Regions from separate parts of the Anaerobacillus sp. 1_MG-2023 genome, predicted to be linked through region 1. Evidence: a T-box and tRNA genes for the amino acid it is inferred to sense, from the RefSeq annotation. Region 1 holds a T-box; the other holds one or more tRNA genes.

Evidence for each region. A T-box is a leader RNA that pairs with one kind of tRNA and senses whether it is charged. The one in region 1 lies ahead of thrS (threonine--tRNA ligase), so its partner is inferred to be a tRNA-Thr.
Region 2: it has a tRNA-Thr gene. The T-box ahead of thrS (threonine--tRNA ligase) is inferred to sense a tRNA for this amino acid. The anticodon was not compared.

Annotation. Positions count from the first base shown of each region.
Region 1 is NZ_JAUORD010000010.1:178,885-182,274, reverse strand. It holds gene Q4550_RS16695 (hypothetical protein) at 1-144, shown strand, start outside; gene Q4550_RS16690 (hypothetical protein) at 284-706, shown strand; T-box leader at 818-1,039, shown strand; T-box leader at 1,069-1,292, shown strand; gene thrS (threonine--tRNA ligase) at 1,341-3,263, shown strand.
Region 2 is NZ_JAUORD010000006.1:232,786-236,175, forward strand. It holds gene yvfG (protein YvfG) at 102-323, shown strand; gene Q4550_RS12865 (DsbA family oxidoreductase) at 363-1,064, opposite strand; tRNA gene Q4550_RS12870 (tRNA-Leu) at 1,224-1,308, opposite strand; tRNA gene Q4550_RS12875 (tRNA-Leu) at 1,343-1,432, opposite strand; tRNA gene Q4550_RS12880 (tRNA-Cys) at 1,460-1,534, opposite strand; tRNA gene Q4550_RS12885 (tRNA-Gly) at 1,544-1,618, opposite strand; tRNA gene Q4550_RS12890 (tRNA-Gln) at 1,628-1,702, opposite strand; tRNA gene Q4550_RS12895 (tRNA-His) at 1,707-1,782, opposite strand; tRNA gene Q4550_RS12900 (tRNA-Trp) at 1,799-1,872, opposite strand; tRNA gene Q4550_RS12905 (tRNA-Tyr) at 1,880-1,964, opposite strand; tRNA gene Q4550_RS12910 (tRNA-Thr) at 2,035-2,110, opposite strand; tRNA gene Q4550_RS12915 (tRNA-Phe) at 2,115-2,190, opposite strand; tRNA gene Q4550_RS12920 (tRNA-Met) at 2,275-2,351, opposite strand; tRNA gene Q4550_RS12925 (tRNA-Asp) at 2,510-2,585, opposite strand; tRNA gene Q4550_RS12930 (tRNA-Val) at 2,594-2,669, opposite strand; tRNA gene Q4550_RS12935 (tRNA-Glu) at 2,692-2,766, opposite strand; tRNA gene Q4550_RS12940 (tRNA-Ser) at 2,790-2,881, opposite strand; tRNA gene Q4550_RS12945 (tRNA-Asn) at 2,883-2,957, opposite strand; rRNA gene rrf (5S ribosomal RNA) at 2,967-3,083, opposite strand.

The DNA of each region.
Region 1 (3,390 bases):
CAAAACAGTGAAGAGATTGAATTGCCTGTAAATAAATCTAATGGTTTTCAATTTCCAGATTCAAAAGGTAACTATATCCTAGAAGTGAATCTGTCTTCTGATATGGGAGATGTTCAATATGTGGGTAACATCGATCTAAATTAACACTAATGTAGGATAAATTCTAGAATTTATCCTGATCCCAAGTCTTCTGGTTTATCGGAGCAATTGCTGAATAAAAAGTAAGCGCTCTATCGGTTTTGGGCAAGAGTGTGTACGCTTTTACGTTTAGAGGAGGAAGGAATTGAAATATTTACAAAAGATACTACTAGCAATAATTATATCAGCACCTCTTTCCGTTTTTGTTTTAGTAATTGGAGAATTTACTCTTGACTACGTGCTTGAATTAGAAAGAGAATATACTGATACTTTTGCTACTATAATTTCGTTACCGATTTTATTTGCAATTGTATATATAGTTTACGGTCTACCAACAACTTTAATTGCAGATGGATTTCTTAGATTAAAACCATTATCTAAATACAGATCCCTCATTGAATTCATAATTTATTCTATAGCTGGTCTAGTGTTGTCTTTACTCTTATCAAGCAATTCATTGAGTAAAGAAATATTGGTTATTGTAATGCTTCCAGTTTATTTGTACTTGTATGTTCTTACGCTAATGAGAAAAAAAGATAGAAAAGAACTGAATATCATAAAGACTTAAGTGAAGTATTTATTCAAGAATCTCGGAGCTAATCTAAAAAATCTCCTAAATAATTTTTAGGATTGTATTGACTATATTTAGCAAAAAATATATAGTGAAATAAATTTAAAATAATTTGTGATGAAGAGGACAAGAGATATTATGAACGGTTATCAGAGAGGGAAGAAAAGGTGTGATCTTCCTAACGCAGCTTAATAGCTTACCACCTTGGAGCTGCATGGGCGAATATGAGTAGTTCATGCCGTAGTGCTACGATACAGCAAACCAAAGCCGTTACTTTATCCATGTAACGGGAAGTTGGGTGGAACCACGAGTACAGCACTCGTCCCTTTTTAGGGACGAGTGTTTTTTTTATTGAATAAGTTATAGTGATGAAGAGGACAAGAGCTATTAGGACGGTTATCAGAGAGGGAAGAAAAGGTGCGATCTTCCTAACGCAGCTTAATAGCTTACCACCTTGGAGCTGCATGGACGAAAGATTAGTAGTTCATGACGTAGTGCTACGATACAGCAAACCAAAGCCATTACTTTGAAAAGTAGTGGGAAATTGGGTGGAACCGCGGGTAAAACCATACTCGTCCCTTGTTTAGAGGGACGAGTATGGTTTTTTAATTTTATAAAAGGATGTGTATGTATGAGTCATGAAAAAATGGTGATTTCGTTTCCAGATGGCAGCCAAAAATCTTTTTCAAAAGGAAGTACATTGGGGGATGTTGCCCAATCTATAAGTCCTGGCCTTAAGAAAAAGTCAGTAGTTGGGAGAGTCAATGGATCCTTATATGATTTGCAGAGTCCAATCAACTCTAATGCTGAGATTGAATTATTTCCACTTCATTCTTCAGAGGGATTAGAGGTGATGAGACATACAGCAGCTCATATTATGGCTCAGGCCGTTAAGCGACTTTTCGGAAGAGTGAATCTAGGTGTAGGTCCTGTTGTGGAGGCTGGTTTTTACTATGATATTGATACGGATCAAAGTATTTCTAAAGATGATCTATCTAAAATTGAAAAGGAAATGAGTAACATTGTATCTGAGAACTTGTTTATTAAACGGGAGTTAATATCTAGAGATGAAGCTGAAAGCATTTTTTCGAATGATCATTTAAAGCTGGAGCTATTAAAGAAAATTCCTCGGGAAGAAGATGTCTCCATCTACAAACAAGGAGAATTTATAGATCTATGCAGAGGTCCCCATTTACCGTCAACTAAATTTCTTAAAGCTTTTTCCTTAACAAATATCTCAGGGGCTTATTGGCTGGGGGATAGTGATAACAAGATGTTACAACGAATATATGGTGTAGCTTTTCCATCAAAAAAAGAACTAAATGAATACTTTTATTTTTTGGAAGAAGCCAAAAAGAGAGATCATCGTAAGTTAGGGAACCAGCTTGAATTGTTTATGTTTTCAGATGAAGCTCCAGGGATGCCATTCTATTTAAGTAATGGTCAGGTGATAAGAAATGAGTTGGAAGCATTCCTTAGAAGTTTGCAAGAGTCATTTAATTATAAAGAAGTAAAAACTCCATTAATGATGAATCAGAGGTTATGGGAACAATCGGGGCACTGGAATCATTATAAAGACAATATGTATTTCTCTGAAGTTGACCAGCAGCATTTCGCTCTTAAACCAATGAATTGCCCAGGACATATGCTTATTTTTAAGGACCGTTTGCGCTCCTATAGAGACCTTCCTATTCGTATGGCTGAATTCGGTCAAGTTCACCGTCATGAATTCAGTGGAGCATTAAACGGATTATTGAGAGTTCGTTCCTTCTGCCAAGACGATGCTCATATCTTTGTCACACCTCATCAGATAGAAGACGAAATCACTTTAGCTTTGCAGTTGATTGATAATGTTTATCGAACATTCGGATTCAATTATGAAATTGAGTTATCTACTCGACCTGAAAAGTCTATGGGTGACAAACACTTATGGGATCAAGCTGAAGGCGCACTTAAAAATGTATTAGAAAACCTAGGTTATGATTTTAGAGTGAATGAGGGAGACGGTGCTTTTTACGGGCCTAAGATTGATATCCATATAAAAGATGCCTTGAATAGGAGTCATCAATGTGCAACTGTGCAGCTAGATTTTCAAATGCCGGAAAAATTCGATCTGGAATATATAAATGAACATAATGAAAAAGTTCGTCCAGTGGTTATTCATCGGGCTGTGTTTGGATCCATTGATCGCTTTTTAGGCATACTCATTGAGCATTATGGAGGAGCATTTCCAACTTGGTTAGCACCTATTCAAGTAAAAATACTACCTGTATCAAACGAAGCTCATAAAGAATATTCGGATCAAGTAATGAATCGGTTAAAACAAGAAGGGATTAGAGTGGAAAAGGACAGTAGAGAGGAAAAGTTAGGGTACAAGATTAGGGAAGCTCAAATAAACAAAACACCCTTCATTCTGGTGTTGGGAGACAAGGAAGTTGAAAAAGGATATGTAAACGTTAGGTCCTATGGGAATAAAGCAACTAAAGAAATGGAATTAGGTGAATTTGTTACAGGTATTAAACAGTCCATAGTTAATAAAGATTTACCTGAATAATTAGTATCAAAGTACACTTATAGTAAGTATATCATTTTAAAAAATGGGCATTTCCATCTAGTTCCCGTGCTTTTGTTCTTATCGTTTTTATCTCGAAACTGAGTCTTAAAGAATAGGGGGCTTATCT
Region 2 (3,390 bases), on a different contig from region 1:
CATCACGGCTGATCTAATAGAACATCACTCCTCATGATCCGTTTGACGTTCTGATGACGATCACCCTATAATCAGAATGATAGACAGAAAGGAGAAATCATATGGAACCATTCTCAACACCATTTTTCGAAGAAAATTTTCGCCAATACATACAAAAGAATTGTGATGTATTTTCAAAATTAGAAGCAATGAATAGCTATTATCGTTCAGTTGTTTCGTCAATGATCTATGACAACCTTAACAAAAACTCAGAAATAGTTCGTCGCATTCGCAACCTTGATTCAGCTTACAAAACGATTAAACAAGAAAGTACAGATGCATAAGAAAAAGCTCTCTTTTAAATAAGAGAGCTTTCTTGCGTTTTATTTAGGAAAATCACAAGAGTCAGCAGAACACGCTTCTGTATTTTCACCGACTACTTCAAGCTTACTTCCTTCTCCCCAGGCCTTCTCAATGGCCTGTTCAAACATTTCTACAGGCTGAGCACCTGACACGGCATATTTACCGTCAAATACAAAGAATGGTACGCCCTGAATGCCAAGCTGACTTCCCATTGCTTCATCGTTGCGAACTTCTTTCGTAAATTCTTCAGTCCCTAGCATACGTTTTATATCCGAACCGTCTAGCCCAAGTTCTTCACCAAGTGATGCAAGCGTTTCATGATCACCAATATTTTTGGATTCGGTAAAGAAGGCATAAAAGAGACGTTCTGACATTTCATTACTTTTACCATGCTTCGTCGCATAGTGAACAAGACGATGAGCATCAAATGAATTCGTTGGAATCATTTTATCGAAATCATACGTTAGGTTTTCTCCAGCAGCTTGCTGTCTCATATTCTCACACATACCCTGAGCTTGTTCTAGACTGACATTGTATTTCGCTGCTAGAAGCTCAGCCATGCTTTCTCCATTCGATTCTTTCGCATTAGGATCAAGTTCAAAGCTTTTAAAGACAACTTCTACTTGGTCACGCTTTGGAAAAGCCTGAAGCGCACTTTCAAGACGTCTTTTTCCTATATAACAAAATGGACAAACGAAATCGGACCATACTTCAATTCTCATCGAATCACTCTTTCAGTAAATTGTTTTATCTATCTTATACTTGTATTTTATCATCTCTATTTTTAAATGAGCAGGAATTTGCTCAGTGAGTCATTGAAAATTAAAACATATAAAAAAGACCTCAACGAGAACGTTGAAGTCTTGAAATAACGTATGTAATGGTACCGGTGGTCGGGTTCGAACCGACACTCCTCTCGGAACACGATTTTGAGTCGTGCGCGTCTGCCAATTCCGCCACACCGGCAAAATACCATATTCAATTCAGGCAGAAAAATAAGTGGTGCCGGAGGCCGGGCTCGAACCGGCACGGAGGTACACCCTCCGCAGGATTTTAAGTCCTGTGCGTCTGCCAATTCCGCCACTCCGGCAGGACTTTTAAGAAAAAATATTAAGATTGGAGGCGGCACCCGGATTTGAACCGGGGCGTAAGGGTTTTGCAGACCCGTGCCTTACCACTTGGCTATGCCGCCTTTTTAAAATGGAGCGGAAGACGGGATTCGAACCCGCGACCCCCACCTTGGCAAGGTGATGTTCTACCACTGAACTACTTCCGCAACAAAAAATGGCTGGGCTAGCTGGATTCGAACCAGCGCATGACGGAATCAAAATCCGTTGCCTTACCGCTTGGCTATAGCCCAAAAATGGGGCGGCTGATGGGAATTGAACCCACGAATGCCGGAATCACAATCCGGTGCGTTAACCACTTCGCCACAACCGCCATAAAAATTTGAAATTGGCAGGGGTAGTAGGACTCGAACCCACACCGGAGGTTTTGGAGACCTCTGTTCTACCTTTAAACTATACCCCTATCAAGATGGTGGAGGGGGACGGATTCGAACCGCCGAACCCTGAGGGAGCGGATTTACAGTCCGCCGCGTTTAGCCACTTCGCTACCCCTCCAAATTGACAATTACCATTGTAATACACATTTTATGAAAGTGCAATGGAATTTGATCTCATTTCGAGAAAATGGTGCCGGCCAGAGGACTTGAACCCCCAACCTACTGATTACAAGTCAGTTGCTCTACCAATTGAGCTAGACCGGCAACATGGTGGCTCCGGACGGAATCGAACCGCCGACACGTGGATTTTCAGTCCACTGCTCTACCGACTGAGCTACAGAGCCATGTTTAAAATATAATTGGTTGCCCTTAACAGGACTACATTTTAATTTTAGTAACGATGAATACTCAACGCAGATAAAATTAATTGGTTGCGGGGGCAGGATTTGAACCTGCGACCTTTGGGTTATGAGCCCAACGAGCTACCGAACTGCTCCACCCCGCGATAATGTGAATGTAATAATGCTACACCTGCTCATTACGCTGTGCACTGTTTCTTTCTCTACAAGGTTATGCTTCGAAGCGTATCCGTCGAAACAACACGTTGCTGTTTCAAGGAAGTATCGCTTGTTGCTCCACCCCGCGATAATATTAAAATATAAATGGCGGTCCCGACGAGAATCGAACTCGCGATCTCCTGCGTGACAGGCAGGCATGTTAACCGCTACACCACGGGACCTTAGAGAATGGTGGAGGATGACGGGCTCGAACCGCCGACCCTCTGCTTGTAAGGCAGATGCTCTCCCAGCTGAGCTAATCCTCCACAAAGTAGAAATGATATATAATGGTGACCCGTACGGGATTCGAACCCGTGTTACCGCCGTGAAAGGGCGGTGTCTTAACCGCTTGACCAACGGGCCCTTGCTGCTATTATGTATGCTAGTGGCGGAGAGCGAGGGATTCGAACCCTCGAGACGGCTTTGACCGTCTACACGATTTCCAATCGTGCTCCTTCGGCCACTCGGACAGCTCTCCATGGCTCCACAGGTAGGATTCGAACCTACGACCGATCGGTTAACAGCCGATAGCTCTACCACTGAGCTACTGTGGAATAATATCAGCCTGGCAACGTCCTACTCTTGCAGGGGGAGATCCCCCAACTACCATCGGCGCTGAAGAGCTTAACTTCCGTGTTCGGCATGGGAACGGGTGTGACCTCTTCGCCATCATTACCAGACTAAGGACTGGATTTCACTTTCGTGATTTACCAGCGACAAAATATATCATACTATATTTCATCATGTTTTTCAAGGAAAATTTTATTCCCTGAAAACTAGATAGCACTCGCAACGTTTTCCAATATGTCCAGCTACGTAAGCCAAATCCTCGATCGTTTCACCTTTTAATTCTGACGCATAAAGCGCGTCTGACTCAAAATCCTCCAACGCTTGTCGGATTTAAACGGCTTACTTCGCTTTTCGTTTAGGTTAAGCCCTCGATCGATTAGTATTCGTCAGCTCCACGTGTTGCCACGCTTCCACCCC